One region of the Streptomyces sp. NPDC001270 genome, then DNA from elsewhere that is predicted to be linked to it. Evidence: predicted binding sites of a transcription regulator. Region 1 holds the regulator's gene; each other region holds the start of a gene.
What was found. Region 1 encodes HrcA, which represses chaperone genes, less so after heat shock. Its sites were predicted from a motif close to TTNGCACTCNGNNNNNCNGAGTGCNAA; they were not measured.

Region 1 (10,082 bases):
GGCGATCCGGTCCCCCACCCACAGCGGGTACTCGATGTTCCCGTCCAGTTCCTCGTGCAGCCGGACGAACTCCCCGCCGCCCGCCCGGTCGCCGTCCCGGTCGATCCACAGCTTGCCCGCCGTACCGCCCCGGTAGCGCTTCCACCAGGCGGCCTCGCGGCCCATCGGCGCGGACAGCAGGACGGTGGCCGGTCCGAACGCGACGTCGCCGACGGGCCCGTACGGCAGGGTGTCGGCGGGGCCGCCGTCCAGCGGCACGGCGCGGGCCCAGCTGCGGCGCAGGCTCGGCTGGCCCTGGGTGCTGAGCGCCAGGACCCGCCCGTCGGGCGTCCAGCCCCGCACCTGGGTGCGCGCGCTTCCCCAGTGCGTCAGCCGCCGCGCCGGTCCGCCGGTGGTGGGGGCGACATGCACCTCGGGGGCGCCGTCGCGGGTGGAGGTCCAGGCGACGGCGGTGCCGCCGGGCGAGATGCGCGGGTGGGTCACCGGCACGTTGTCGGCACTGACCCGCCAGGCCCGGCCGCCGTCGAGCGGGGCGAGCCAGACGTCGTCCTCGGCGGTGAAGGCGACCAACTCGCCCCGCAGATGGGGAAAGCGCAGATACGAAGACCCTGGGGGGACGTCGGCCGAACCCGCCGCGCTCGCCACGTCCGCCGATATGGACTCAGTCACCCGGTCACCCTATGCAGCAAGCGCCGCCGATGGACGTGGTTCGGATCACTTGCCCGCGACAGGCCGGCATCTCGGGTCGGTCTCGCACCACACGGTACGGGTGACGGTCACGGTGACCGTGGGCGCGGGCTGCGGCCCGCCCGGGGGGCGATAGGTGACGGACGGGGGACGGTACGTGACGGGCGGGGTGTACGCGGGGCCGGGGGTGGCGTCGCAGTCGCCCAGGCCGCTGACGTGGAACCGCTCCTTGCCGTCCACCGCGGCGACGAGGTCGCCGCGCACGCACGCGCCGCCGACGGCCCTGGTGACCCGGCCGATGACGGTGATCATCCGGCCGTCCTTCGTCCGCCCCTGGCAGTCGACGGAGACGACGGTGGTCTCGGTGGCGGAGGGCGTCCGCGCGGTGGCAGATGCGCCGGCCGCCGTGCCGCGGCCCGGTGTGGCGTCGCCGCCGGTGCAGGTCAGCCAGCTCACGTCGACATGTTCCCGTTCGAGCCGGGCCGTCGCGGTCCAGTCGGTGGTGTAGGCGGCCGTCGCGCTGTTCAGGCCGCCGGGCCGACAGGCCACCGCGCCGCCCACGGCCAGCGCCGCGAGCCCCGCCACGGCCCCCACCCGCGGACCGCGCAACCCACACCGAATCAGCCTGAATGCCCCCATGCAGGGCAGAGTGCCATCGACTGCGGCGCCGCGGTAGGCCGTTGACGGCCAGTCACCTGTACGTGTGAGACCGCTCCGGAACGGCCGGGGCCGGGGTCAGGACCAGCGGCCGGTGCGGCCCAGCAGCAGGGCCGCGGCGGCGGTCCCGGCGGTCGAGGTGCGCAGCACCGTGTTCCCGAGGACGTACGGTTCGGCGCCCGCCTGCGCGAAGACCGCCAGTTCCTCCGGGGAGACGCCGCCCTCGGGTCCGACGACCAGCACGATGTCGCCCTCGGCGGGGAGTTCGGCGGTGGCCAGCCGTTCCCGGCCGCTCTCGTGCAGCACAGCGGCGAAGTCGGCCGCGGCGAGCAGCGCGGCCACCTGCTTGGTCGTCGCCGGTTCCGCGACCTCGCAGAAGCGCACCCGGCGGGACTGCTTGCCCGCCTCCCGGGCGGTGGCCCGCCACTTGGCGAGCGCCTTCAGGCCCCGGTCGCCCTTCCACTGGGTGATGCAGCGGGCGGCCTGCCAGGGGACGACGGCGTCGACGCCGACCTCGGTCATGGTCTCCACGGCCACCTCGCCCCGGTCCCCCTTGGGCAGCGCCTGGACGACAGTGATCCGGGGGGCGGCCTCCGCTTCCTCGGAGACCGAGGTCATGCGGACGATCAGCCGGTCCTTGCCCTCGGTGTCGATCACCTCGCACACGGCGTACCGCCCGGCGCCGTCGGTGAGGACGACCTCCTCGCCGGGGCGCAGCCGCTTCACGGAGACCGCGTGGCGGCCTTCGGGCCCGTCCAGGACGTACCGGTGGCCGTCCGAGCGGAAGTGCTCGACGACGAAGACCGGGGCCGTCATCGCAGGTCGCCTCCGGTTGACAACGCTGTCCGGGCGGCGGCGAGTTCGGCCGCCAGGACCTCGACCAGTTCCCCGGCGGGCAGGTCGCGGGCCATCCGGTGCCCCTGCCCGGCCCACAGCGCCATGCCCTGCGGATCACCGGCCTTGGCGGCGGCCTTGCGCAGCGGCGAGGTCAGGTGGTGGACCTCGGGGTAGGCGGCGGGGGCGTACGGGCCGTGCTCGCGCAGGAACCGGTTGACCAGGCCGCGGGCGGGCCGCCCGGAGAAGGCCCGGGTCAGCTCCGTACGGGTGAACAGGGGGCTGGTCAGGGCCTGCTTGTGCAGGGCCGGCGCGCCGGACTCGGGGGTGGCGAGGAACGCGGTGCCGAGTTGGGCGGCGTCCGCACCCGCGGCGAGGACCGCGGCGATCTGCGTGCCGCGCATGATCCCGCCGGCCGCGACGACCGGGATGTCCACGGCGTCGCGGACCTGGGCGACCAGGGAGAGCAGTCCGAGCCCTGAGCGGTCGTTCTCCGGGATGTCGCGGTGGGTGCCCTGGTGGCCGCCGGCCTCCACGCCCTGGGCGATCACCGCGTCGGCGCCGGCCTGCCGCACGGCCTGGGCCTCCTCCGCGGTGGTCGCGGTGACCAGGGCGAAGGTGCCGACCCGGTGCAGCGAGTCGATGACGTCCCGGGCCGGGACGCCGAAGTGGAACGACACCACCGGTACCGGGTCGTCGAGCAGCACGGCGAGCTTGGCCTCGTAGCCGTCGTCCCGGCCGCTGTCCGGGTCGCCGAGTTCGATCTCGTACCAGGCGGCCTCGCCGGCCAGTTGCTGTGCGTAGATCTCCACCGCGGCGGACGCATGCCCGGCGCCCGTCGCCGTGGTGCCGCCGGCGTTCGCGCCGGGGAATTCGGGCTGGGGCATGAAGAGGTTCACCCCGAAGGGGCGGCCCGTCAGCCCCCGCATCTGCTTGATCTCCTGGTACATGCCGTCGGCGGTCTTGTACCCGGCGGCGAGGAACCCCAGCCCACCGGCCTCGGACACGGCGGCGGCGAGCTGCGGGACGGAGACACCGCCCGCCATGGGGGCCTGCACGATCGGATGTGGGCAGAGATCGGTCAGTGCGGAGGACATGACGGCATGTTGTCACGTCCTCCGAACAAGTCCGAATCCGGCCTTGGCTTGGCATAGGCCATCGGCAACGGACGGTCACCGGCCCCCGGCGGCTCGTGCCGGCGGCCGGCGAACGCGTCCTCCGACCGGGAGAACACCCCCTGGCCGCCCGGGGTGGCGGCTCCCGCCCAGGGGCCGCCGCCCAGGCCCCCGGCAGGGGAGCCGGGCAGCCCGGGAACGGTCGTTCAGCTCACCCGGCCCGCGCGGCTCGCACCGTCGCCCGGCCCGTGTCAGCGGCCGTTGAACGCGTCCTTCAGCCGCGAGAACAGGCCCTGCTGACCGGGCTGGAACTGGCCCGTCGGACGCTCCTCGCCGCGCAGCTTGGCCAGCTCGCGCAGCACCCGCTCCTGCTCGGGGTCGAGCTTGGTCGGGGTCTGCACCTCGACGTGCACGATGAGATCGCCCCGGCCGCCGCCCCGCAGATGCGTCACACCGCGGTTGTGCAGGGGGATCGACTGACCGGACTGGGTGCCGGGACGGATGTCGACGTCCTCCAGGCCGTCCAGGGTCTCCAGCGGCACCTTGGTGCCGAGGGCCCCGGCCGTCATGGGGATGGTCACCGTGCAGTGCAGGTCGTCGCCGCGCCGCTGGAAGGTGGAGTGCGGCAGCTCGTGGATCTCGACGTACAGATCGCCGGCGGGGCCGCCGCCGGGGCCGACCTCGCCCTCGCCCGCGAGCTGGATGCGGGTGCCGTTGTCGACGCCGGCCGGGATCTTCACGGTCAGGGTCCGGCGCGAGCGCACCCGGCCGTCGCCCGCGCACTCCGGGCACGGGGTCGGCACGACCGTGCCGAAGCCCTGGCACTGCGGGCACGGGCGCGAGGTCATGACCTGGCCCAGGAAGGACCGGGTCACCTGCGACACCTCGCCGCGCCCGCGGCACATGTCACACGTCTGGGCGGTGGTGCCCGGCGCCGCGCCCTCGCCGTTGCAGGTCTTGCAGACGACGGCCGTGTCGACCTGGATGTCCTTCGTCGTGCCGAAGGCCGCCTCGTCCAGCTCGACCTCGATCCGGATCATCGCGTCCTGGCCGCGGCGGGTGCGCGAGCGCGGCCCGCGCTGCGACGCCGTGCCGAAGAACGCGTCCATGATGTCGGAGAAGTTGCCGAAGCCGCCGGCCCCGAAGCCGCCCGCGCCGGCCCCGCCGGACTGCGAGAGGGGATCCCCGCCGAGGTCGTAGACCTGCTTCTTCTGCGGGTCCGACAGCACCTCGTAAGCGGCGTTGATCTCCTTGAACCGCTCCTGCGTCTTCGGATCGGGGTTGACATCCGGGTGCAGCTCGCGTGCGAGCCGTCGGAAGGCTTTCTTGATCTCTTCCTGCGACGCGTCGCGGCGCACGCCGAGAACGGCGTAGTAGTCCGTGGCCACTACGACTCCGCCAGGATCTGTCCGACGTACCGTGCCACTGCGCGTACCGCTCCCATCGTTCCCGGGTAGTCCATGCGGGTCGGTCCGACCACGCCGAGCTTGGCTACTGCCTCGCCGCCCGAACCGTAGCCGACCGACACCACGGACGTGGAGTTGAGTCCCTCGTGGGCGATCTCGTGGCCGATGCGCACGGTCATGCCCGGATCCTTCGCCTCGCCCAGCAGCTTGAGGAGCACGACCTGCTCCTCCAGCGCCTCCAGGACGGGCCGGATGGTGAGGGGGAAGTCATGTCCGAAGCGGGTCAGATTGGCGGTGCCGCCGATCATCAGCCGCTCCTCGTTCTCCTCGACGAGCGTCTCCAGGAGGGTGGAGAGCACCGTCGAGACCGTACCGCGGTCCTCGGCCTCGAAGGCGTCCGGCAGGTCCTCGACCAGGTTCGGCACATCCGAGAAACGACGGCCCGCGACCCGGCTGTTGAGCCGCGCGCGCAGGTCCGCCAGGGACGTCTCGCCGAACGGCGCCGGGCAGTCGATCATCCGCTGCTCGACCCGGCCGGTGTCCGTGATCAGCACGAGCATCACGCGCGCGGGGGCGAGCGCGAGCAGTTCCACGTGCCGCACGGTCGAACGGGTCAGGGACGGGTACTGCACGACCGCGACCTGCCGGGTCAGCTGCGCGAGCAGCCGCACGGTCCGGGCCACCACGTCGTCGAGGTCGACGGCGCCGTCCAGGAAGTTCTGGATGGCGCGCCGCTCGGGCCCGGTCATCGGCTTGACGCCCGCGAGCTTGTCCACGAACAGCCGGTAACCCTTGTCCGTGGGGATCCGCCCGGCGCTGGTGTGCGGCTGGGCGATGAACCCCTCGTCCTCCAGCACCGCCATGTCGTTGCGGACCGTGGCCGGGGAGACACCGAGGTTGTGCCGCTCCGTGAGGGCCTTCGAACCCACCGGCTCCTCGGTGCCGACGTAGTCCTGGACGATGGCGCGCAGCACCTGGAGTCTGCGTTCACTCAGCATCTCGCGCCCACCTCCAGAAAGTCGTCCCCGCGGCCTTTCGGGTCTTTCGCCTGGCACTCTGTGCAGGGGAGTGCCAGCGTCCCCGGGGCCAGTGTACGGCCGTGGGGTACGCCCCGGGCAAGGCTGGTCACGTCCGTTCGTACCCGGAGCCTCCCGGACGCTAGCGTCGCCGTATGAGGGCGACTTGGGAAGAGGCGGGCTGGGAACGGGTGGCCGCGGGGGTGGGCCGGTGCCGGCTGCCGGGGTGGGACTGCACCGCCGGACTGGTCCTCGGAGAGGGCACGGCGCTCATGGTGGACGCCGGGTCCGGCCTGGCGGAGGGCGCGCGGCTGCGGGCACGGGCCGGGGAACTCGCCGGTCACCGTGTGACGCATCTCGCGCTCACCCACCCCCACTTCGATCATGTCTTCGGCGCCGCGGCGTTCCCGGACGCGGAGGTGTACGCGGCCGCCGGTGTGGACGCGGTGTTCTCCCACGAGCGGGACGGACTGCGCCGGGACGCGGTCGACAACGGCCTGGACGCGGGGCTCGCCGCCGAGGCAGCGGCCGCCCTGGTGCGCCCCCGCCACCTGGTCCGGGACGAGTGGCCGCTGGACCTGGGCGGCGGCCGGCGGGCGGTACTGGCGTTCGTGGGCCCCGGCCACACGGCCCATGACCTGGCGGTACTGGTCCCGGGCGAGCCGGCGGTGGTCTTCTGCGGCGATCTGGTGGAGGAGTCCGGCGAGCCGCAGGCGGGCCCGGACGCCGTACCGTCCCGCTGGCCCGCGGCCCTGGACCGGCTGCTCGCCCTGGGCGGCGCGGACGCGCTGTACGTGCCCGGTCACGGAGCGGTGGTGGACGCCGAGTTCGTACGCGCGCAGCGGGACGCGCTGGCCACACGGTTCGGCGGCTCGGCGTGACGTGATCGTCCGGCGTGTCGTGACCGTCACCTGGCGGGTTCTCCTATCGTCATCCGAATGCGCCCACCCGTCTCCCACCACCACCCTTCCAACGAGGGCCCTTCGGCCCCGCCCCCTCATCCCGTCTCCCACCACCACCCTTCCAACGAGGGCCCTTCGGCCCCGCCCCCTCATCCCGTCTCCCACCACCACCCTTCCAACGAGGGCCCTTCGAGCCCACGCCCCCGTGCGTACTCACCTGACCTCACCCCACCCTGGAAGAAGCCCAGGCCCGTCCCCGAGGTCCCGGCCGAGCCCGGGCTCGTGGTGGAGGAGCCCGGCACCGGCTTCTGCGGCGCGGTGATCCGCTGCGAGGCGGGCACGGTGACCCTGGAGGACCGCTTCGGCAAACACCGCGTCTTCCCGCTCCAGCCGAGCGGCTTCCTGCTGGAGGGGCGGGTGGTGACGCTGGTGCGTCCGTCGGCGGCGGCTCCGGCACGGCCCGCCCGTACGGCGTCCGGTTCGGTCGCCGTCCCCGGCGCCCGCGCGCGAGTGGCCCGCGCCGGGCGGATCTACGTCGAGGGCCGGCACGACGCGGAACTGGTCGAGAAGGTGTGGGGCGACGACCTGCGCATCGAGGGCGTGGTCGTGGAGTACCTGGAGGGCGTGGACGACCTGCCGTCCCTCGTGGCCTCGTTCGCACCAGGACCGGACGCGCGGCTCGGCGTCCTCGTGGACCACCTGGTCCCCGGCACCAAGGAGTGGCGGATCGCACAGGCGGTGACGAGCGAGCACGCGCTCGTGGTCGGCCACCCCTACATCGACATCTGGGAGGCGGTGAAGCCGTCCGCCCTGGGCATCGCCGGGTGGCCGAAAGTACCGCACGGGCAGGACTGGAAGACGGGGGTGTGCCGGGCGCTGGGGTGGCCGGAGAACACCGGGGCGGCCTGGCAGGGGATCTTGTCGCGGGTGCGGTCGTACAGGGATCTTGAGCCGGAGCTCCTGGGCAGGGTCGAGGAACTGATCGACTTCGTCACGGATAGCGATGGGGCCTGACGCCGGGAAATGTGCCGAAGTCGTGCGTGTCCAGTTCGAGACCCAGAACCTTCAGGGGCAGCGGGTCTCCGAACTTCACGATCTCCTGGCTCCGATAATCGGCGTCCTCGCCCCCGCCCGCGGGTTTCGTCAGCAGCACGCAGTGCGCCATGATCGGGTCCACGATGAGGTAGGCGGAGATCCTTCCGGCCGCGTAGATCGAGCGCTTGATCACGTAATCCTGGTGAATGCTGCTCTTGGAGACGACCTCCACGACCATCGTGACCAGATCCGAGGGCAGCAGACGGCCCGAACCGGGCAGGACGTCACGCGCCACGATCGCGAGATCCGGTACGGGCTCGCTCGCCTCGTCGACGATGCCGACATCCTGGGTCTGGAGGGGGTACCAGCGGTCGAGCGGGATCTGCCTCTCCGTATGCAGCACGATCAGGTTGTGCACCAGATCAGGGCTGGCCATCATCACGATTACCCCCCGGAGAAGCTCGACCTTGACGCCCTCGGGAGGCTCAAGCTCCTCGAAGTACTGGGTCATCCCGCGCTCGTCCACAGCGGTCATCTCCGTGGCCCTCCACATCCGCCGCGTACTTTTCGCGGCAGCCTACGAACCAGGTTAGGGACCGAACCCGCGTTCCGCACCGATTCACCCGCGAGGGTGATCAGTCCACCAGGTCCCGCACCACCGCGTCCGCCAGCAACCGCCCCCGCAGCGTGTGCCGGGCGCTGGGGTGGCCGGAGAACACCGGGGCGGCCTGGCAGGGGATCTTGTCGCGGGTGCGGTCGTACAGGGATCTTGAACCGGAGTTGTTGGGGAGGGTGGAGGAGTTGATCGATTTCGTTACGGTCGGCGGTGACGTTTGACGGGAGGCAACGTCCCGAACTCACCGGTCTCCAGCTTGATGCCAAGCATGTCCAACGCCAGTGGCATGCCGAATTTACTTGTCCGTTCCACCTGGTAATCCGCCTCTTCGCCCTGCCCGGTCGGTTCCGTGAGCAGCAGGCACTGCGCAGCCATGGGATCGATGATCAAGTAAGCGGGAACCTTGCCCGCCGCATAGATGGAGCGCTTGTCTCCGTAGTCGCGGTCGACGCTGTTCTTCGAGACGACTTCCATCACCAGGGTGACCGCCCCAGATGGCACCAGGCGTCCGGAACCAGGTACTGCGTCGCGTTCGATCACCACCAGATCGGGCACCGGCTCGCTGAACTCGTCAGGGATGTCGATGTCCTGCACCTGTAGCCGTCGCCACCGATCACGCGGGATCTGGTCCTGGACCGATTCCACGATTATGTTGTGGACCACACCCGGCCCCGCCATCATCACGATGTCCCCCCGGAGGAGCTCCGCCTTGTATCCCTCGGGAACCTCAAGGTTCTCGAAGATCTCGACAGCATCAGTGATCGGTCGGTCATCCACAGCGGTCATCTCCGTGGCCCTCCACATCCGCCGCGTACTTTTCGCGGCAGCCTACGAACCAGGTTAGGGACCGAACCCGCGTTCCGCACCGATTCATCCGCGAGGGTGATCAGTCCACCAGGTCCCGCACCACCGCGTCCGCCAGCAACCGCCCCCGCAGGGTCAGCGCGGCCCGCCCCTCGTCGTAAGGGCCGGTCTCCAGCAGCCCGTCCGCCCGTGCCCGGCGGGCCGCCGCGAGGCCGTCGGGGCGCAGCAGGTCCAGCGGGACGCCCTCGCGCAGCCGCAGCTCCAGCAGGATCCGCTCCACCCGACGGTCCTCGTCGGACAGGATCTCCCGTCCGGCGCCCGGGGTGCGGCCCGTCGCCAGGGCCGCCGCGTACGCCCCGGGATGCTTGACGTTCCACCAGCGCACGCCGCCCACGTGGGAGTGCGCGCCGGGTCCCGCGCCCCACCAGTCGGCGCCGCGCCAGTACAGCTCGTTGTGCAGGCAGCGGCCCGCGGCGGAGGCGGCCCAGTTGGAGACCTCGTACCAGTCGAGACCGGCCGCGGTCAGGATCTCCTCCGCGATCAGGTAGCGGTCCGCGTGGACGTCGTCGTCGGTCATCGGGACCTCGCCGCGGCGGATGCGGCGGGCGAGCTGGGTGCCCTCCTCGACGATGAGGGCGTACGCGCTGATGTGGTCGGGGCCCGCGCCGAGCGCCGCCTCCAGGGAGGCCCGCCAGTCGTCGTCGGACTCGCCGGGCGTGCCGTAGATCAGGTCCAGGTTGACGTGCTCGAAGCCGGCGGCGCGTGCCTCGGCCACGCACGCCTCGGGGCGGCCCGGGGTGTGGGTGCGGTCGAGGACGTCCAGCACGTGCCGCCGCGCGCTCTGCATGCCGAAGGAGATCCGGGTGAAGCCGCCCTCCCGCAGGGCCGTGAGGTAGGCCGGGTCGACCGTCTCGGGGTTCGCCTCGGTCGTGATCTCCGCGTCCGGCGCGAGGCCGAACTCGGCGCGGATCGCGCCCAGCATCCGTACCAGGTCGGCCGCGGGCAGCAGG
Region 2 (10,082 bases), on a different contig from region 1:
TCAGCGTGCCCGGGTCCAGCAGGGTGAGCGCGGTGACCAGCCCGTCGGCCAGCGCGCCCACCGCCTCCTGCCAGATCCGTACGGCGTCCGGATGGCCGGACACGACGGCCTTCGCGCAGTCGGCGGCGTCCGCGCCGGGCCCGCCGCCGGCCGCCGCCCAGGCGTCGCTCACGGCCGCCGCGGAGGCGTACCGCTCCAGGCAGCCGCGCTGCCCGCAGGGACACGGGGCGCCGCCGGGCCGTACGACGATGTGGCCGATCTCGCCGGCGAAGCCGTGCGCGCCCGCCTCCACCCGGCCGTCGATGCCGATGGCGCCCGCGATGCCGGTGCCCAGCGGCACGAACAGGAAGCGGTCCGCGCCCCGGCCGGCGCCGATCCGGCCCTCGGCGAGGCCGCCGGTGCGCACGTCGTGGCCGAGCGCGACCGGGACGCCGAGCCGGGCCGCGAGCAGGTCGCGCAGCGGTACGTCGCGCCAGCCCAGGTTGGCCGAGTAGACGGCGACGCCGTCCGTCTCGTCGACGATGCCCGGGACCGCGATGCCCGCCGCGACCGCGGGCTCCCCGAACCGCCCGACGCCCTGCGCGCGCAGTTCCTCGGCGAAGTCGAGGATGCCCGCGACCACCGCTTCGGGCCCGCGGTCCCGGCCGGTCGCGCGGCGGTCCTGGTGCAGCAGTTCGCCGCCGTCCCCGACCAGGGCGGCCTTCATCCCGGTGCCGCCCACGTCGAGGGCGATGACATGTCTCACGGGGAACAGTGTGGACCGCGGACCCATAAGAGGTCTAGTCCACTTACGCGGTCCAGACCTTTCGATGTCCACCGGTGCGGGCCCTGGGACCGGGCCGGTGTCGGTGCCCGGCGCTACCGTTCCCCCATGGAACCGGACGACCGCCACGAACTGGGCCGACGCGAAGCGGCCATCCTCGCGTTGGAACGCCGGGGCTTTCCGGGACCCGGCGCCAAGGAGCGGGCGATACGCGAGGAACTGGGCCTGGCCCCGGTCCGCTACTACCAGCTCCTGAACGCCCTGCTGGACGACGCCCGCGCCCTCGCCCACGACCCGGTCACGGTCAACCGGCTGCGCCGGGTCCGCGAGACGCGCCGCACCCAGCGCTGAGGCCCGCCCCGCGCGCTCCCGCGGACACGGGCGCGTCCGGACCGCCCCCGTGCGCGCGTCGCATCCGGACCGCCCCCGCCGGGCATGCGTGCGCACCGCCTTCCCGGGATAGGTACGCCGTATGGGCAACCGAACGGATTCGACGGACTCGACGGACTCGACCGACCCCCGGGACGCGCTCCCCACGCCCGTGACCCGGGCGGGGCGGGACGGGCTCGCGGCTCTGCTCGCCCGGCCGCGCACCGCGGTGATCGGGCTCGACTTCGACGGGACGCTCGCGCCGATCGTCGCCGACCCCGAGCAGGCCCGCGCCCACCCGGACGCCGTGCCCGCGCTCGCCGGCCTCGCCCCGAAGGTGGCCGCCGTCGCGGTGGTCACCGGACGCCCCGCCGGAGTGGCGGTCCGGCACGGCGGCTTCGCGGGCGTACCAGGGCTGGAACACCTCGTCGTGCTCGGCCACTACGGCGCCGAACGCTGGGACGCGGTCAGCGGCACCGTCAGCGCCCCCGCCCCGCACCCCGGCGTCGCCGCCGTCCGCGCCGAACTGCCCGGCTTCCTCGACCGGATCGGCGCCTGGCGGGGCACCTGGATCGAGGAGAAGGGGCGGGCCGTCGCCGTGCACACCCGGCGCGCCGAGGACCCGCAGGCCGCGTTCGAGGCCCTGCGCGGCCCGCTCGCCGAACTTGCCGCCCGGCACGGCCTGATCGTCGAACCCGGCCGTCTGGTCCTCGAACTCCGCCCGCCCGGCATGGACAAGGGCGTCGCCCTGCTGGAGTACGTCCGCGAGATCGGCGCCCGGTCCGTGCTGTACGGCGGCGACGACCTCGGCGACCTGCCGGCCTTCGCGGCCGTCGACAAACTCCGCTCGGACGGCGTACCCGGCCTGCTGGTGTGCAGCGGCAGCACCGAGGTGACGGAACTCGCCGAACGCGCCGACCTGGTGGTGGACGGCCCGGCGGGCGTCGTACAACTCCTGAGAACCCTGTCCACACACCTACCCTGACCGCCCGCCCGTTCCAAGGGGCGCGGGGAACTGCGCGACCAGCCACGTCTTGGCCGCAGCCGGGGTACGGGGACGCCCGCGGCCGTGGGTGGGGTGTGGGTTCGGGCCCCACTGGGCCGGTGGCAGCGCCCCTTTTGAGGGGCGCGGGGAACTGCGCGACCAGCCACGTCTTGGCCGCAGCCGGAGTACGGGGACGCCCGCGGCCGTGGGTGGGGTGTGGGTTCGGGCCCCACTGGGCCGGTGGCAGCGCCCCTTTTGAGGGGCGCGGGGAACTGCGCGACCAGCCACCTCCCGGCCGCAGCCGGAGAACGACGACACCCCCGCCTCAGCCGGCGCAGCACACCGCCCCAGCCGGCGCAGCACCCCGCTCAGCCGGCCCGCAGGCCCTCCAGCTGGTCCAGGAACCACCGGCCGGGCGGCAACGCCACCGCCGCGGCAGCCAACCGCTTCGTCCGTTCCGCCCGCTCGTCCGCCGGCAGGCTGAGCGCCCGGTGCAGGGCGTCCGCCGTGTCCCCGATGTCGTACGGGTTGACGGCGAGCGCGTCCTCGCCCAGCTCCTCGTACGCCCCGGCCTCCCGGGAGAGCACCAGCGCGCAGCCCTTGTCGGAGACGACCGGCACCTCCTTCGCGACCAGGTTCATGCCGTCCCGGATGGGGTTGACCAGGGCCACGTCGGCGAGCCGGTAGGCGGCCAGCGAGCGGGCGAAGTCGTCCTTGACGTGCAGCACGACCGGGGTCCAGCCCGGCGTGCCGTAGCGGGAGTTGATCTCCTCGGCGAGCCGTCGCACCTCGGCCGTGTAGTCCCGGTAGACGGCGAGGTCCTGCCGGGAGGGGTAGGCGAAGGCGACGTGCACGACCCGCTCGCGCCAGTCGGGGTGGTCGTCGAGGAGCTGCCGGTACGCCAGCAGCCCGCGCACGATGTTCTTCGACAGCTCGGTGCGGTCCACCCGCACGATCGTCCGGCGTCCCGCGCCGATCTCCGCGCGCAGGGCGGCCATCCGCTCCTCGACGTCCGCCTCGTGCGAACGGGCGCGGAGGAATTCGGGGTCGGCGCCTAGGCCGTGCACGTCGACGACGGTCCTGCGGGCGGACACCTGGGCGCCGGCCGGATGCTCAAGACCCCGCGGCCCCGCCTCCGCCTCCGCCCCGGCCCCGGACGCCCCGAACCGCCGCACACCGGGGTCCGCCGCCTGCGCGCACTCCATGAACGCCCGCGCCCAGCGCCAGGTCAGGAAGCCGAGCCGGTCCGCGCCCAGCATCCCCCGCACCAGCTGTGACCTGATGTCGTCCGGCAGCATCCGGAAGTACTCCGCGGGCGCCCACGGCGTGTGTGAGAAGTGCCCGATCCTGAGGTCCGGCCGCTTCTCGCGCAGCATGCCCGGCACCAGGCACAGGTGGTAGTCCTGCACCAGCACCGCGGCGCCCTCGGCCGCCTCCTCGGCCAGCGCCTCGGCGAACATCCGGTTGTAGGTCTCGTACGACGCCCACTGACGGCGGAACTCCGCGTCGAAGACGGGCTCCAGCGGTGTCTGGTACAGCATGTGGTGGACGAACCAGAGGACCGAGTTCGCGATGCCGTTGTACGCGTCCGCGTGCACGTCGGCCGGGACCGCGAGCATCCGCACGCCGTCCTCGCCCACACCGCGCCGCACCGCCTCCCGGTCGCCGTCGGACAGCGCCGAGCACACCCACAGCGCGCCCGCCTCGGGCCCGATCGCCGACAGCCCGGAGACCAGCCCGCCGCCGCCCCGCCTGGCGGCCAGCGAGCCGTCCTCCCGGACGCCGTACGAGACCGGGCCGCGGTTGGACGCGACCAGCACCTGGGCAGCACCCTGCGTGGAAGCCATACGCCTCAACCTAGCCCGGCCCGGAAACGCTCAAACGTACGGTTGCGGCCAGTCAGCGATCGTATACGGTGAGTTTTTCCCGCTCACGCGACCTGGCGCCGCGCGTACTCGGCGATCTCCACCATGGGCGGCCGTTCCTCGGTGTCCACCGCGTGGGTGTGCGGCTCGAAACCGTCCTCGCCCCGCTCGAACTGGGTGAGGCGGGGCCGTACCAGGTGTCCGCGGGCCAGCCGCAGCTGCGCGGTGCGGTAGATCGCCGCGGCCATCCGGCCGAGCGCCTGCCCGTCCTGGTGCCGGTGCTTGCGCACGCCCACGTCGACCTGGGCGAGCGCGTCCAGGCCCACCAGGTGCAGGGCGTCGACCAGCATGCCCAGCTCGACGCCGTACCCGACCGGGAACGGCAGCTGTTCCAGCAGCGAGCGGCGGGCCGCGTACTCGCCGCCGAGCGGCTGCACGAAACCGGCCAGCTGCGGCCAGTGCATGTTGAGCAGCGGGCGGGCCATCAGCTCGGTGACCCGGCCGCCCTGCCCGGCCGCGCCGGCCAGCGGGCGGTCGTACATGGCCTTGACCAGGTCGACGTCCGGCTCGGTGAGCAGCGGGCCGACGATCCCGGTGACGAAGTCGGAGGAGAAGTTCCGCAGGTCGGCGTCGACGAAGCAGACGATGTCCCCGCTGGTGACCAGCAGCGAGCGCCACAGCACCTCGCCCTTGCCGGGGACGGCGGGCAGCCGGGGCAGGATGTCGTCGCGGTGCACCACCCGGGCGCCCGCCGCGGCGGCCACCTCGGAGGTGCGGTCGGTGGACCCCGAGTCGACGACGACGATCTCGTCGACCAGCGGCACCTCCCGCAGCATGAGGTCGTGCCGGACGGCGGCGACGATGGCGCCGACCGTCGCCTCCTCGTCGAGCGCGGGCAGGACCACGGAGACCGACAGGCCGGTGCGCTGTTTCGCGGCGAGTATCTTGTGCAGCGGTCGATCGGTCACGGACCAGGAGCGGGTGGCCAGCCAGCGTTCCACTTCTTCCAGCACGGTCGGCGGCTCCTCACTGTCGTGATCACACCGGGTGCGTGTGTGACCCATCTCGCGGTTCGGACGACTATCTCAACTGTCCTGGCCTTCGGTTACAGTCTTGAACAACGCGGATGACCATCGCATGTCGGGGGTCATCGGTGTACACAACCGCATACAGCTCATCCAGAGGGGCAGAGGGATACGGCCCGATGAAGCCCCGGCAACCCTCCAGTCGGTACTCGTACTGATCGCAGCGCAATCCGATCGTTCTCGCGAGGCTCCCGGCTTGGGAAGGTGCCAATTCCGTCTCACGGCGAGATGCGTCGTGGGGAAGATGAGGAGAAAGGGCCTCGCCTCACATGGCTGTGCAGACCGTTGCAAGCACCACGAACCCGACCGTCGACCTCGGCCCCGCCGCTGCCCTGAGCTGCCGCGAGTGCGGTCACCGGGTACCGCTCGGCCCGGTGTTCGCCTGCGAGGAGTGTTTCGGCCCGCTGGAGATCGCGTACGACTACTCGGCCTACGACACCGAGGAGCTGCGCCGCACGATCGAGGCGGGACCCGCGAACATCTGGCGCTACGCGCCGCTGCTGCCCGTCCCCGCGGACGTGGCCGGGAAGCCCAATCTGAACCCCGGCTGGACCAAGCTGGTCCAGGCCGACAACCTGGCCCGCGAGCTGGGCGTCACCGGCGGCCTGTACGTCAAGGACGACTCCGGCAACCCGACGCACTCCTTCAAGGACCGGGTGGTCGCCCAGGCGCTGGAGGCGGCGCGCGCCTTCGGCTTCACCACCCTCTCCTGCTCCTCGACCGGCAACCTGGCCGGAGCCGTCGGCGCCGCCGCCGCCCGCGCGGGCCTGCGTTCCTGCGTGTTCATCCCGCACGACCTGGAGCAGGGCAAGGTCGTCATGGCCGCGGTCTACGGCGGTGACCTCGTCGGCATCGAGGGCACCTACGACGACGTGAACCGTTTCTGCTCCGAGCTGATCGGCGACCCGGCCGGCGAGGGCTGGGGCTTCGTCAACGTCAACCTGCGGCCGTACTACGCGGAGGGCTCCAAGACCCTGGCGTACGAGATCTGCGAGCAGCTCGGCTGGCGGCTGCCCGACCAGATCGTCGTCCCGATCGCCTCCGGCTCCCAGCTCACCAAGATCGACAAGGGGCTGAAGGAGCTGATCGCGCTGGGCCTCGTCGAGGACCGGCCCTACAAGATCTTCGGCGCGCAGGCCGAGGGCTGCTCGCCGGTGTCGGCCGCGTTCAAGGCCGGACACGAGGTGGTCCGGCCGCAGAAGCCGAACACCATCGCCAAGTCCCTGGCGATCGGCAACCCGGCCGACGGCCCCTACGTCCTCGACATCGCCCGCCGCACCGGCGGCGCCGTGGAGGACGTCACGGACGAGCAGATCGTCGACGCGATCAAGCTGCTGGCGCAGACCGAGGGCATCTTCGCGGAGACGGCCGGCGGGGTGACCGTGGGCGTGACGAAGAAGCTGATCGAGAACGGTGTCCTCGACCCCGCGCTCACCACGGTCGTCCTCAACACCGGCGACGGCCTCAAGACCCTCGACGCGGTGGCCGGCACCGGCCTGACCGCCACCATCCGTCCGAACCTGGACTCCTTCCGAGCGGCCGGCCTCGTATGACCGGCGGTTCCGCATGACTGGCGGTTCCGCATGACCGGCGGTTCCGCATGACTGGCGGCGTGCCGCCGGCCGGTCCTGACCGAGCCCGTGTCCGAGACGCCGTCCGAGGCCGCATCCGAGGTCGTATGCGTGCCGCGGGCCGGCGGAGCCCGTCACTCCCCTTCCCCGCCGTACCACCTGTGCACCCGACCGGAGGTCACACCGCATGAGCGTCACCGTTCGTATCCCCACCATCCTGCGCACCTATACCGGCGGTCAGGCCGAGGTGAGCGCCGAGGGTGCCACCCTCGGTGAGGTGATCGCCGACCTGGAGAAGAACCACACGGGCATCGCCGCCCGGGTCCTGGACGACCAGGGCCAGTTGCGCCGCTTCGTCAACGTGTACGTGAACGACGACGACGTCCGCTTCGAGCAGGGCCTTCAGACCGTCACCCCGGAGGGCGCGGGCGTCTCCATCATCCCGGCCGTGGCCGGCGGCTGACCCCTCGTTACCTTCGGTTACGCCTGTCACCGACTGTTCATCGAATTGCCCCCTCCGTGAGAGAAGCGGAGGGGGCAATTCAGTGGGGTTGAGCGCGGTAGAGTTGGGGAACGCGAGCCCCACGCCCGGGGCGCGGTCCCTGGAATCATTCCGCGCGCCCCGCAAGAAGTCGCCAATCTGTGCGCGTTTTTTGTGGCTTTTACTCCTTTTATGAGGCCCGACTTGCCCTGAATTCTGGTGAATTCTCGGGAGATTCCCGACCGGGTACGTCCAGATTTCTCGTCCGATTGACCTGTTGCAGACGGCAGTTGGACAGATACATTCAGCCGCGGTCGACGCGTTCCGGCGCACGCCCCCAAACCTTGGGGGGTGAGGTCTGACCCGGGTCCGCGAGGTGTGGATCTGTGCAAGGGCCAGTAATAGGGGAGTTAGGCATGGCTCAGGGCACCGTCAAGTGGTTCAACGCGGAGAAGGGGTACGGCTTCATCGCGGTCGACGGTGGTGCGGACGTCTTCGTCCATTACAGCGCCATTCAGATGGACGGCTACCGCACCCTGGAAGAGGGCCAGCGGGTCGAGTTCGAGATCTCGCAGGGTCAGAAGGGCCCGCAGGCCGACATGGTTCGCGTCACCGCCTGAATTTTCTTGTCACGAAGGACCCGCACCTTTACGGGTACGGGTCCTTCGTCATGTCCTTATGTCCTCGCGCCGGAGTCGTCATCCGTTCCGGTCGCCGTCCCGGCACCTGTTCCCGGCACCTGTTCCCCGTTGCGTGCTCCCGTCGCCGTCCGGGGGCGCGCCGACGCGTGTTCGCGCACGGCTGACGCACCCCCGGCACGCCGGAAGCCGACCACTTCCATTCGTGGAGCCACGTCACCCGACCACCACCCCTTGGAGCCCGCTTCGCGGGCGCGCCTTGCTCCCACCCGTCACCCGACCACCACCCCTTGGAGCCCGCTTCGCGGGCGCGCCTTGCACTCGACCCACCCGAGTGCTAATCATTGGCGTTAGCACTCTGAAGGTGAGAGTGACAATGAAGGACCGGGTCGGTGAGGCCCGTAGGCCGGGTGGGGCAAGGAACCACGAGGCCGACGAGCCGTCCGTCGCGGGCGCGGGCGCGGTCCGTTGGAATCACCCCCAGTCCTGGAGGGACCACTTCACATGGCCAAGATCATCGCGTTCGACGAGGAGGCGCGGCGCGGCCTTGAGCGCGGTATGAACCAGCTCGCCGACGCCGTCAAGGTCACCCTCGGCCCCAAGGGCCGCAACGTCGTCCTTGAGAAGAAGTGGGGCGCCCCCACGATCACCAACGATGGTGTCTCCATCGCCAAGGAGATCGAGCTGGAGGACCCGTACGAGAAGATCGGCGCCGAGCTGGTCAAGGAAGTCGCCAAGAAGACGGACGACGTCGCCGGTGACGGTACGACCACCGCGACCGTCCTCGCCCAGGCCCTGGTCAAGGAGGGCCTGCGCAACGTCGCCGCGGGTGCCAACCCGATGGCCCTGAAGCGCGGTATCGAGAAGGCCGTCGAGGCCGTCTCCACCGCCCTGCTGGAGCAGGCGAAGGACGTCGAGACCAAGGAGCAGATCGCCTCCACGGCCTCCATCTCCGCCGCCGACACCCAGATCGGCGAGCTGATCGCCGAGGCCATGGACAAGGTCGGCAAGGAAGGCGTCATCACCGTCGAGGAGTCGCAGACCTTCGGTCTTGAGCTTGAGCTCACCGAGGGCATGCGCTTCGACAAGGGCTACATCTCCGCGTACTTCGCGACCGACATGGAGCGTATGGAGGCGTCCCTGGACGACCCGTACATCCTGATCGCCAACTCCAAGATCAGCTCCGTCAAGGACCTGCTCCCGCTCCTGGAGAAGGTCATGCAGTCGGGCAAGCCGCTGCTGATCATCGCCGAGGACGTCGAGGGCGAGGCCCTGTCGACCCTGGTCGTCAACAAGATCCGCGGCACCTTCAAGTCCGTCGCCGTCAAGGCCCCGGGCTTCGGCGACCGCCGCAAGGCCATGCTCGGCGACATCGCCATCCTCACGGGCGGCGAGGTCATCTCCGAGGAGGTCGGCCTCAAGCTGGAGAACGCGACCCTGGACCTCCTGGGCCGCGCCCGCAAGGTCGTCATCACCAAGGACGAGACCACCATCGTCGACGGTGCCGGCTCCTCCGAGCAGGTCAACGGGCGGGTCAACCAGATCCGCGCCGAGATCGAGAACAGCGACTCCGACTACGACCGCGAGAAGCTCCAGGAGCGCCTGGCCAAGCTCGCGGGCGGCGTGGCCGTCATCAAGGCCGGTGCCGCCACCGAGGTGGAGCTGAAGGAGCGCAAGCACCGCATCGAGGACGCCGTGCGCAACGCCAAGGCGGCCGTCGAGGAGGGCATCGTCGCCGGCGGTGGCGTGGCCCTGCTCCAGACCACCAGCGTCTTCGAGAAGCTGGAGCTGGACGGCGACGAGGCGACCGGCGCGCAGGCCGTCAAGCTCGCCCTGGAGGCCCCGCTCAAGCAGATCGCCGTCAACGCCGGCCTTGAGGGCGGCGTCGTGGTGGAGAAGGTCCGCAACCTCACCCCGGGTCACGGCCTGAACGCCGCGACCGGTGAGTACGTCGACCTGGTCGCCGAGGGCATCATCGACCCGGCGAAGGTCACGCGTTCCGCTCTGCAGAACGCCGCCTCCATCGCCGCGCTGTTCCTCACCACCGAGGCCGTCATCGCCGACAAGCCGGAGAAGGCCGCCGCGGCCGCTCCGGGCGGCATGCCGGGCGGTGACATGGACTTCTGATCCTTCCTGGATCACCTGTCCTTTTCCGAGGGCGGTACTCCCTGTCTGTGACGGGGGGTGCCGCCCTCGGGCGTTGCGGCGGCCTGTCCGGTAGCGAGCGGCCCACCGGTTCATATGACATGTGTCAATCTGGTACATGACCTAGCATTGGTACATGTCGATGAAGCGCACGAATGTCTACGCCGACCCCGAGGATCT
Region 3 (10,082 bases), on a different contig from region 1:
GAGATGGTCGCGCGGGGCCGGGCCGCGTCGGACTGGGACCTGTCGGCGGACTCCTCGCTGCCGGTCACGGACCCGCACGTGCCGGGCCGGACCCACGCCGGGGCGCACTCCCACTCCCACGACCACGTGCACGAGGTCAGCAAGGAGAACCTGTACTCGTGACGGTCGCGCTGATGTGGGAGGCGCGGGCGGTGCCGGGCCGTGGTGACGACCTCCTGGCCTGGGCCCGCGCCCAGCGGCTGCCCCGGCGGCCGGTGCGCCGCGAGACCTTCCGGGCGCCGCAGGACCGGGTCCTGGTGATCACCTGGTGGGACGGGTCCTACGACGACGAACTGCCCGAACTGCCCGAGCCGGCCGGTGACGTGGTGTCGCGGCCGGTCCACCGCTGGAGATTCGAGTCGGCCGGCGCCGATCCGGTCTGAACCCCCTCGCCGGAGCGCCGTTCCCGGGTGTGGGCGTAGGCCATGAGCCCGAACAGCACCGCGAGCAGGACGGCCGAGGATCCCGCCGTGCCGAGGTCAAGGCCGCCCTTGGCGACCGGCTTGGTGAGGAAGTCGCCGAACGTGGCGCCGAGCGGGCGGGTCAGCACGAAGGCGGCCCAGAACAGCAGCACGTTCGGCACCGCAGGAGCCTTCATCAGCGCGGCGAGGACGGCCAGCACGCCGGTGACCAGCATGGCCCCGCCCAGATAGCCGAGGCCGGAGCTGTCCGAGAGGAAGTCCCCCATCGACGTGCCCAGGGTGTTGGAGACCAGGATCGCCGCCCAGAACAGCGCCTCCGCGCGGAAGGTGACGATGTCCCGGATGCGGAAGGTCGTCCCGCTCAGTTTCCAGGCGAGGAAGATCGCCAGCAGGATCGAGACGAGGATCGCGGCGCCCGCCGGGTAGCCGAGCCCGAGGCCCTGCGGGCCCCAGCCCAGCGCGGTGGCGCCGCCCGAGAGGTACGTGGCGCTGGCGTCCCGGTTCATGAAGTCGGACATCGTGGTGCCGGCCATGCTGGTCGACAGGATCACGGTCCAGTAGAAGAACGGGTGGTAGCGGGACGCGCGCAGTTGGACCACCAGGGTCGCCACGAAGACCAGGAACAGGGCGATGGTGGTGAGGAAGTAGCCGAGTCCGAGGGTCTGGGCGAACAGGTCGCCCGCCGTCTCGCCCAGGGTCGTCGCGGCGATCTTCATGATCCAGAAGGCCAGGGTGACTTCGGGCAGTTTGCTCGTCGCCGACATCGACGTCGTCACGGGTGCTCCTGCGGGGTGGGGGGTGCGGAACTCCCGTCAGACCCTGCCGGGGCGAGCCTGAAAACGTCCTGAACGGTTCGCTCCCCTGCCGCCGGCGCGGTCGCGCGGTGCGGCCGTCGGGCCGCCCGCCGTGCGAGCCGCACAACGGGCCGGCGTGGGACGGCGGTTGAGTGAGGGCCGACCGCAACACCCCGTGGGGCGGGGGCCGGTACCGGAATGGTGAGATTTTCCGAAGAGACGGGTCTCACATCCCATCCTCTAACAGTCCCCTAATAATTCGGACTTATGTTCTCCTCGTGACCGGACACCACGAGAACGGCGACAGCGAGAACGGCGACGAGGACAGACGTACGGGCGGGCGGTCGAGGTCGAGAGCGCTCAGGGCCGCCGGCCTCGCCCTCGCCGGTGCCCTGGCGCTGGGCGCCGCGGCGGGCGGCTGGGTCTACTGGCACCTCAACGACAACATCAAGAGCGTCGACATCAACAGCGCGCTCGGGGACGACCGGCCGCCGAAGGCGGTCGCCACCCCCTCGCCCACCGCTTCGGCCGGCGCCGCACCGGCCGCGTCGCCACTGCCCACCGGCGCCATGAACATCCTCGTCCTGGGCTCGGACTCGCGCAGCGGCAAGGAGAACCAGGAACTCGGCGGCGGCGACAGCGCCGGGGCCCGCTCCGACACCGCGATGGTCGTGCACGTCGACCCGGGCCGGACCGGGGCCACCGTCGTCAGCATCCCGCGCGACACCCTGGTCACCCGGCCCTCCTGCCCGCTGCCGTCCGGCGGTGCCACGGCGGTGCAGTACGGCGCGATGTTCAACAGCGCCTACTCCGTGGGCGGGCCGGTGTGCGCGGTGAAGACCGTCGAGTCGATCACCGGCGTCCGCATGGACCACTACATCGAGATCGACTTCTCCGGCTTCGCCAAGCTGGTCGACGCCCTCGGCGGCGTCGAGGTCACCACCGGCCAGGACATTGACGACGACCTGAGTCATCTGCACCTGGCGAAGGGCACCCACCACCTCGACGGCACCCAGGCCCTGGCCCTCGCCCGCACCCGGCACGGCATAGGCGACGGCAGCGACCTCGGCCGGATAGGTCTCCAGCAGACGCTGGTGAAGGCGCTGCTGGAGCAGATGGCCCACACCAGCCTGCTCAGCGATCCCGCCCGGCTCTACCGGGTCGCCGACGCGGTCACCGCCGGTCTCACCACGGACACCGGACTCGACTCCCTGAGCGAGCTGATGAGCCTCGGCGAGAGCCTGCGGGGACTGACGGCGGACCGGGTGACGACGGTGATGATGCCCGTGGTGACGGCGCCGACCGACCGCAACCGGGTGGTCGCCCGCGAACCGGCGGCGAGCGACCTGTGGAAGTCCCTGCGCTGACCCGGCCGTTCCGGCCCCGCCGATCCGCCCGCCGTCCGGCCGGACCCGCTCAGGACGGACCGTCGGCAGGGGCGGGGGCCGGCGCCCCGATCAGCATGGTCGGCGCGCCCGCGACCCGGGTCAGGAAGACGGTCGCCGCGTTCGGCCCCCGCGGCCTGACCTTCCTGCGCAGTTCCTCCGGCTCCACCGCCGACCCCCGCTTCTTCACGGTCAGCGTCCCGACCCCGCGCTCCCGCAGCAGCGCCTTCAGCTTCTTGACGTTGAAGGGGAGTTGGTCGGTGATCCGGTACGCGGTGGCGTACGGCGTCGCCCGCAGTTCGTCCGCCGTCACATAGGCGATCGTCGGGTCGATCAGCCCGCCGCCCACCTCCGCGGCGGCCTCCGCCACCAGGTGCGCCCGGATGACGGCGCCGTCGGGCTCGTACAAGTACCGCCCCACGGACCGCACTTCCGGATTCGGCAGCCCGCGGCCGGGCAGGGTGCGCGGACCCGGCAGCAGCGTGGCCCGGACGCTGCCCGGCGCGCCCGTGCCGAACCACAGCACCGCCTCCTTCACGTCCCCGCCGTCCGAGATCCACTCGGCCTCGGCCCCGTCCGGGACCACCTCGTGCGGGATCCCCGGCGCGACCTTGAGCGCGGCGGCGGGTGCCGCCGAGGCCGCCCGCAGCGCCCACGACAACGGCGGCGAGTACCCCTCGGGATCGAAGATCCGCCCGCCGCCGGGCCGCCCGCCCGGCCCGCCGCCCCGCCGTGCCGGGTCGACGAACACGGCGTCCCAGCCGGACGTGTCGACCTCGGTGACATCCGCCTCGCGCACCTCGATCAGCCCGTCCAGGCCCAGCGCCGCCGCGTTCGCCCGGGCGACCTCGGCGGTCAGCGGATCGCGGTCCACCGCGAGCACCCGGATCCCGGTCCGGGCGAGCGCGATCGCGTCGCCGCCGATGCCGCAGCACAGGTCGGCGACGGAGCGGACGCCCAGGGCGCGCAGCCGCCCCGCCCGGTACGTCGCCACGCTGGTCCGGGTCGACTGCTCCACCCCGCCCGGCGTGAAGAACATCCGCTCGGCGTCCGGCGCCCCGAACTTCGCCGCCGCCCGCTGCCGCAGCCTGGCCTGGCCGAGCGCCGCCGACACCAGCCCGGGGGAGTGCTCGCGGCGCAGCCGGGTGGCCACGGCCAACTCGTCGGCCGGTGCGGTGCCGCGCACCTCGTCGAGGACGGCGCGGCCCTCGGAGGTGAGCAGCGCGCGGAAGGGGAGCAGGTCGTTCACCGGGGCGTCGTTCACCGGGTCATTGTGGGCCAGTCGGTGGATGCTGCGCCTCCGGCGGCGGTGTCGGACCGGATCGGCGCCCGGTGCCTGCAAAGATCCGGCACCATGCGACTAGTAGTACAAAATGACAAAAATGGGGTACGTCGCGGAAAGGTGACCGTCCGGGGCGGCCTCGCGCTGCTCGTCGTCGCCGCCGTCGTCTCCGGCTGCACGGCACCGGCAGGCGAGGGCGCCGGCGCCGGGGCCGCCGGCCGGCAGCCGCACCAGGCGCCTCCCGCCCCGCGCCTGGACGACTACGACGTCCGGCGCGCCACCGACCACGCCACCCTGGCCGCCGCTGCCCGGCGCTGGGGCCTGGACGCGGTCCCGCTCGTGCCCCCGCGGCCCCCGGCGGACAAGCCGGAGATCACCGCGCGCGAGGGCTTCGAGGTCGACGACCAGGAGAAGTGGAACCTGCCCCCGGTCTTCACCACGGTCCCTACCAAGCAGAAGGTCGTCTTCCTCACCATCGACGACGGCGCCGAGAAGGACCCGGCGTTCCTGCGCATGATGAGCGACCTGAAGATCCCGTACACCGCGTTCCTCAGCGACTACCTGGCCAAGGACGACTACGGCTACTTCAGGAAGATGCAGTCGCAGGGGATCACCCTCAACAACCACACCCTCCACCACCCCTACCTGCCCGCCCTGTCCCTCCAGGAGCAGCAGGAGGAGATCTGCGGCATGCAGGACATCATGGAGCGGCAGTTCGGCAAGCGCCCGACCGTCTTCCGCCCGCCCTACGGCGACTACAACCGGGACACCCTGCTCGCCGCCAAGTCCTGCGGGATCAAGTACGCGCCGATCTGGGACGAGGAGGTCTTCGTCGACCACTGGGAGTACCGCGAGTGGGACCGCGGCCTGCACCCCGGTGACATCGTGCTCACCCACTTCAGGGGCCGCTCCGACTGGGACGGCAGCATGACCGACATGGTCCGGCGGTTCCTGAACAAGGTCACCCGCGAGGGGTACGCGGTGGCACGCCTGGAGGACTACCTGTGAGGCGCCGGGGGCGGCCCGCGGCGGCGGCCCGGTACCGGACGCCGACCGCCGTCGTGGCGGCCTGCGCCCTGCTCCTGGCCGGCTGCGCCCAGTCCGTCGACCCCATCGAACGACTCGGCAAGAAGGCCGCCCAGAGCGTACGGTCGCACCGCCCGGACCCCGGGCAGGCCTACCGCCACTGGGGCCTGAGCGCCCCGCTCGCCCCCGCGCCCACGCCCGCCGCACGCCCCCGGACGGCCGGCCCGGCCGGCGGCTCCCCGCCGCCGGTCGTCGACCACGTCTCGACCTCCGACAAGGTCGTCTTCCTCACCTACGACGACGGCGCCGAGCGGGACCCCCGCTTCGTCGACATGGTCCGTGAACTGCGCCTGCCGGTCAGTTTCTTCCTCACCGACAGCGTCGTCGGCCCCGGGTACGGCCACTTCGCCCGGCTGCGGTCGGTGGGCGCCGGCATCGAGAACCACACCCTCGACCACCCGGCCATGCGCGGACTGCCGTACGCCGGGCAGCGCGCCGAGATCTGCGGCCAGCAGAACAAGCTCAAGTCCCGGTTCGGCATCCGGCCCCGCCTCTTCCGCCCGCCCTACGGCAGCTACGACACGACGACCCTGCGCGCCGCCGCCGACTGCGGGGTGGCGGCGGTGGTCCTGTGGCGGGCCGCGATGAACGGCGACACCCTGGACTACACCCGGGGCGAGCGGCGCCTGCGACCCGGCGACATCATCCAGGTCGGGCCCGACGAGTCCACCGGGCCGGCGCTGCGGGAGCGCACGACGCGGCTGCTGCGGCGGATCCAGTCCGAGGGGCTGACGGTCGGCCGTCTGGGGGACTACCTGTGATCCGGCCGTGCGCCGGAGGGGCCACCTCCGCAGGACGCGCCGCCGCCAATTGGCACTCCGCTTGACCGAGTGCTAATCGCAGTCATAGTCTCGGCTCTGGCACTCCCCACCGGAGAGTGCCAACAACGCGACGGGCAGGTCCGGCACCCGCGACGACGGATCCACCTGGTCGCCACCTCAGACAGTCAACCCCGTGAGATCTCCGAAGGGGGAGGTCGGATCGTGACGACCGCCAGCACCAAGGTTGCCATCAAGCCGCTCGAGGACCGCATCGTGGTCCAGCCGCTGGACGCCGAGCAGACCACGGCCTCGGGCCTGGTCATCCCGGACACCGCCAAGGAGAAGCCCCAGGAGGGCGTCGTCCTGGCCGTCGGTCCGGGCCGTTTCGAGGACGGAAACCGCCTTCCGCTCGACGTCAGCGTCGGCGACGTCGTGCTCTACAGCAAGTACGGCGGCACCGAGGTGAAGTACAACAACGAGGAGTACCTCGTGCTCTCGGCTCGCGACGTGCTCGCGATCATCGAGAAGTAATTCACCCCGAGCAGTCCTGCTGTGAGCTGCGCCCCTGGCCCCCGCGATCGATAAGAAGCCGGGCGCCTTGGGGCGCAGCGTTTTTTTCTCCCAGATTTCCGAGAGGGCTCCCGCTGCCATGGCGAAGATCCTGAAGTTCGACGAGGACGCCCGTCGCGCCCTTGAGCGCGGCGTCAACAAGCTTGCCGACACGGTGAAGGTGACGATCGGTCCCAAGGGCCGCAACGTCGTCATCGACAAGAAGTTCGGCGCCCCCACCATCACCAACGACGGTGTCACCATCGCCCGCGAGGTCGAGGTCGAGGACCCGTACGAGAACCTCGGCGCCCAGCTGGTGAAGGAGGTGGCGACCAAGACCAACGACATCGCTGGTGACGGCACCACCACCGCCACCGTGCTGGCCCAGGCCCTGGTGCGCGAGGGCCTGCGGAACGTCGCCGCCGGTGCCTCCCCGGCCGCCCTGAAGAAGGGCATCGACGCCGCGGTCAAGGCCGTCTCCGACGACCTGCACAGCTCGTCCCGGCCGATCGACGAGAAGTCCGACATCGCCGCCGTCGCCGCGCTGTCCGCCCAGGACCAGCAGGTCGGCGAGCTGATCGCCGAGGCCATGGACAAGGTCGGCAAGGACGGTGTCATCACCGTCGAGGAGTCCAACACGTTCGGCCTCGAACTGGACTTCACCGAGGGCATGGCCTTCGACAAGGGCTACCTGTCGCCGTACTTCGTCACGGACCAGGAGCGCATGGAGGCCGTCCTGGAGGACCCGTACATCCTCATCAACCAGGGCAAGGTCGCCGCCATCTCGGACCTCCTGCCGCTGCTGGAGAAGGTCATCCAGGCGGGCTCCTCCAAGCCGCTGCTGATCATCGCCGAGGACGTCGAGGGCGAGGCCCTGTCGACCCTGGTCGTCAACAAGATCCGCGGCACCTTCAACGCCGTCGCGGTGAAGGCCCCCGGCTTCGGCGACCGCCGCAAGGCGATGCTGGAGGACATGGCGATCCTCACCGGCGCCACCGTCATCTCCGAGGAGGTCGGCCTCAAGCTCGACCAGGTCGGCCTGGACGTGCTCGGCACCGCCCGCCGCATCACCGTCACCAAGGACGACACCACGATCGTCGACGGCGCCGGCAACAAGTCGGACGTCCAGGGCCGGATCGCGCAGATCAAGGCCGAGATCGAGAACACCGACTCCGACTGGGACCGCGAGAAGCTCCAGGAGCGCCTCGCGAAGCTGGCCGGCGGCGTGTGCGTGATCAAGGTCGGCGCCGCCACCGAAGTGGAGCTGAAGGAGAAGAAGCACCGTCTGGAGGACGCCATCTCCGCGACCCGCGCCGCGGTCGAGGAGGGCATCGTCTCCGGTGGTGGCTCCGCGCTCGTCCACTCCGCGAAGGTCCTGGAGGGCAACCTCGGCAAGTCCGGCGACGAGGCCACCGGTGTCGCGGTCGTCCGCAACGCCGTCGTCGAGCCGCTGCGCTGGATCGCGGAGAACGCGGGCCTTGAGGGCTACGTCATCGTCTCCAAGGTCAAGGAACTGGACAAGGGCAACGGCTACAACGCCGCCACCGGCGAGTACGGCGACCTGGTGAAGGCCGGCGTCATCGACCCGGTGAAGGTCACCCGCTCCGCCCTGGAGAACGCCGCCTCCATCGCCTCCCTCCTGCTCACGACCGAGACCCTGGTCGTCGAGAAGAAGGAAGAGGAGGAGCCGGCTGCCGCCGCGGGCCACAGCCACGGCCACGCCCACTGACACCGGTCGGTCGATCGAGGGCCCGGCACCCGGAAGGGAGCCGGGCCCTCGCGCGTCGCCGGCGCGGCGGCGCTACTGCTCCAGCTGGTCCAGCGCGCCCAACTGCTGCATCAGCCCCAGCTGGTCGTGCTGCCACCACGTCTCGGCGATCCGCCCGTTCGCGCCGAACCGGAAGACGGTCGTACCCGTCGTCGTGACCCGCCGGCCGGTGGCCGCGATCCCCAGGAACTCCCCCTTGTGCGTGCCGTGCCAGCTCCAGCGGGCGCAGGCCCGCTCGCCCTGGACGATCAGGTCCTGCACGGTGAAGGCGGAGTCGAAGGCGGCCCGCCACATCTCGAACTCGGCCCGTACCGAGTCCAGCCCGATCGTGTCCTGCGGATTGAGCGGGTCGTGGCTGTGCACGTCCTCGTCGAGCAGGTCGTTCAGCGGCGGCAGCTCACCCGCCGTCGTCAGCGTCTCGAAGAAGCGGCGCACCGTGCCCGCGCCCAGCGGCTCCTCCCGTACGACGTCCAGGTCGACGAAGGTCGGCAGCTCGTCGCACAGGGCGACCAGCTGCCGGAAGACCTTGTCCGTCTCCGGCAGGTTCGAGTTGCGCATCGCGTCCTCGTACGAGGGGAACTCCACCAGTTCGACGAGGTGCGCCGCGTCCGACCGGTCCTTGCCGACCAGGTCGTACGTCGCGGTCCGCTTCCCCTTGGTCTGCTCGACCCACATGTCCAGCAAGCGGTTCATCTCGTCGAACCGGCTGGTCCTGCACTCGATGAGCTGTACGAACGTCATGACGCCGCCTCCGGCCCCCCTGGGTCCGGTTCCGTCACGCCCATTTTCCCACCGCGGCGGCGCCCGTCACCCCCGGCGCGAACCGGGCCCGCCGGGTGCTCACTGCGGGCCGTACTTGCGGGTCCGTGAGCTGATCCCGCCCACCAGCCCGCGCGGGGCCACCTTCGCCAGGCCCATCAGGGTCTTGTAGCGGGGGTCCGGAATGGACAGCGTCTTGCCGCGTGCCAGGTCCGTGAGCGCCGACGCGACCAGCTTGTCCGCGTCCAGCCACATCCACCCCGGGATGCTGTCCGTGCGCATCCCGGCCCGTTCGTGGAACTCGGTGCGCACGAAGCCGGGGGCCAGCACCATCAGGCGGACGCCCGTACCGGCCAGGTCCCGGGCCGCTCCCTGGGTGAACTGCACGACCCACGCCTTCGACGCCCCGTACGTGCCCCGCGGCACGAAGGCCGCCACCGAGGCCACGTTCACGATTCCGCCGCGCCCGCGCTCCCGCATCGACTCGGCCGCCGCCGACGTCAGCCGCAGCACCGCCTCGACGTGCACCTTGAGCATGCGCAGCTCGTCAGTCATGGGCACGTCGAGATAGCGGCCCTTGTTGCCGAAGCCGGCGTTGTTGACCAGCAGGTCGACGGGGCTCTTGCGGTCGCCCAGCCGGGCCGCGACGGTCTCGATGCCCTTGTCCTGCGACAGGTCGGCGGTCAGCACCTCCGCCTCGATGCCGTGCCGGTCGTGCAGCTCGGTGGCCTGCTCGCGCAGCCGGTCGGTGTCCCGGGCCACCAGGACGAGGTCATGCCCGTCCGCCGCCAGCCGCCGCGCGAACGCGGCACCGATCCCCGACGTCGATCCCGTAATCAGAGCCGTTGTCATGGCCCAAGAGTAGTTACCCGGAGCGCGAGAGCTCGCTGCCTGCGCCGGGCCGTTCGCTCCCGCGCCGCCCCGCGCGCGGGCCGCTCGTGACAGCCGCTCAGCCGCCCTGGCCGCCGCCGTGTTTCGCCACGTACGCGCGGGCGTCGGCCAGCGACTCCGGGTGCAGGGCCGCGCCCGCCGCCAGCACCCGGGGCAGCAGTTCCCGGTCGGTCGTCTCGGAGCGGAACTGCACGGCGACCGTCACGTCGTGGTCCGGCCGGTGCACGATCTCCACCGGATCGCCGGCCCGGATCTCGCCCGCTTCGATCACCCGGAGGTAGGCACCCGGCGCACCCTTCCGCGTGAATCTCTTCACCCACCCCCGCTCGCCCAGATGGCCCTGGAA

Region 2: a site for HrcA is predicted at 8,072-8,098, ahead of groL (chaperonin GroEL). Genes of this name have one in related genera too.
Region 3: a site for HrcA is predicted at 5,819-5,845, ahead of groES (co-chaperone GroES). Genes of this name have one in related genera too.

Annotation. Positions count from the first base shown of each region.
Region 1 is NZ_JBIAXM010000004.1:353,019-363,100, reverse strand. It holds gene ACFY2B_RS09785 (S41 family peptidase) at 1-570, opposite strand, end outside; gene ACFY2B_RS09780 (hypothetical protein) at 715-1,272, opposite strand; gene ACFY2B_RS09775 (16S rRNA (uracil(1498)-N(3))-methyltransferase) at 1,423-2,160, opposite strand; gene ACFY2B_RS09770 (nitronate monooxygenase) at 2,157-3,275, opposite strand; gene dnaJ (molecular chaperone DnaJ) at 3,545-4,681, opposite strand; gene hrcA (heat-inducible transcriptional repressor HrcA) at 4,681-5,697, opposite strand; gene ACFY2B_RS09755 (MBL fold metallo-hydrolase) at 5,871-6,596, shown strand; partial or broken gene ACFY2B_RS09750 (DUF3097 domain-containing protein) at 6,822-7,631, shown strand; gene ACFY2B_RS09745 (Uma2 family endonuclease) at 7,609-8,187, opposite strand; partial or broken gene ACFY2B_RS09740 (DUF3097 family protein) at 8,340-8,489, shown strand; gene ACFY2B_RS09735 (Uma2 family endonuclease) at 8,467-9,054, opposite strand; gene hemW (radical SAM family heme chaperone HemW) at 9,155-10,082, opposite strand, start outside.
Region 2 is NZ_JBIAXM010000006.1:194,609-204,690, reverse strand. It holds gene ACFY2B_RS12760 (ROK family protein) at 1-772, opposite strand, end outside; gene ACFY2B_RS12755 (DUF3263 domain-containing protein) at 872-1,114, shown strand; gene otsB (trehalose-phosphatase) at 1,236-2,117, shown strand; gene ACFY2B_RS12745 (trehalose-6-phosphate synthase) at 2,486-3,964, opposite strand; gene ACFY2B_RS12740 (glucosyl-3-phosphoglycerate synthase) at 4,048-4,995, opposite strand; SAM riboswitch class I at 5,154-5,318, shown strand; gene thrC (threonine synthase) at 5,337-6,620, shown strand; gene ACFY2B_RS12730 (MoaD/ThiS family protein) at 6,826-7,101, shown strand; gene ACFY2B_RS12725 (cold-shock protein) at 7,536-7,739, shown strand; gene groL (chaperonin GroEL) at 8,262-9,884, shown strand; gene ACFY2B_RS12715 (CopG family transcriptional regulator) at 10,039-10,082, shown strand, end outside.
Region 3 is NZ_JBIAXM010000001.1:304,078-314,159, forward strand. It holds gene tsaD (tRNA (adenosine(37)-N6)-threonylcarbamoyltransferase complex transferase subunit TsaD) at 1-162, shown strand, start outside; gene ACFY2B_RS01505 (hypothetical protein) at 159-422, shown strand; gene ACFY2B_RS01510 (hypothetical protein) at 320-1,237, opposite strand; gene ACFY2B_RS01515 (LCP family protein) at 1,534-2,622, shown strand; gene ACFY2B_RS01520 (methyltransferase domain-containing protein) at 2,672-3,889, opposite strand; gene ACFY2B_RS01525 (polysaccharide deacetylase family protein) at 3,995-4,930, shown strand; gene ACFY2B_RS01530 (polysaccharide deacetylase family protein) at 4,927-5,769, shown strand; gene groES (co-chaperone GroES) at 5,992-6,300, shown strand; gene groL (chaperonin GroEL) at 6,419-8,047, shown strand; gene ACFY2B_RS01545 (ester cyclase) at 8,120-8,827, opposite strand; gene ACFY2B_RS01550 (SDR family NAD(P)-dependent oxidoreductase) at 8,927-9,697, opposite strand; gene ACFY2B_RS01555 (MOSC domain-containing protein) at 9,795-10,082, opposite strand, start outside.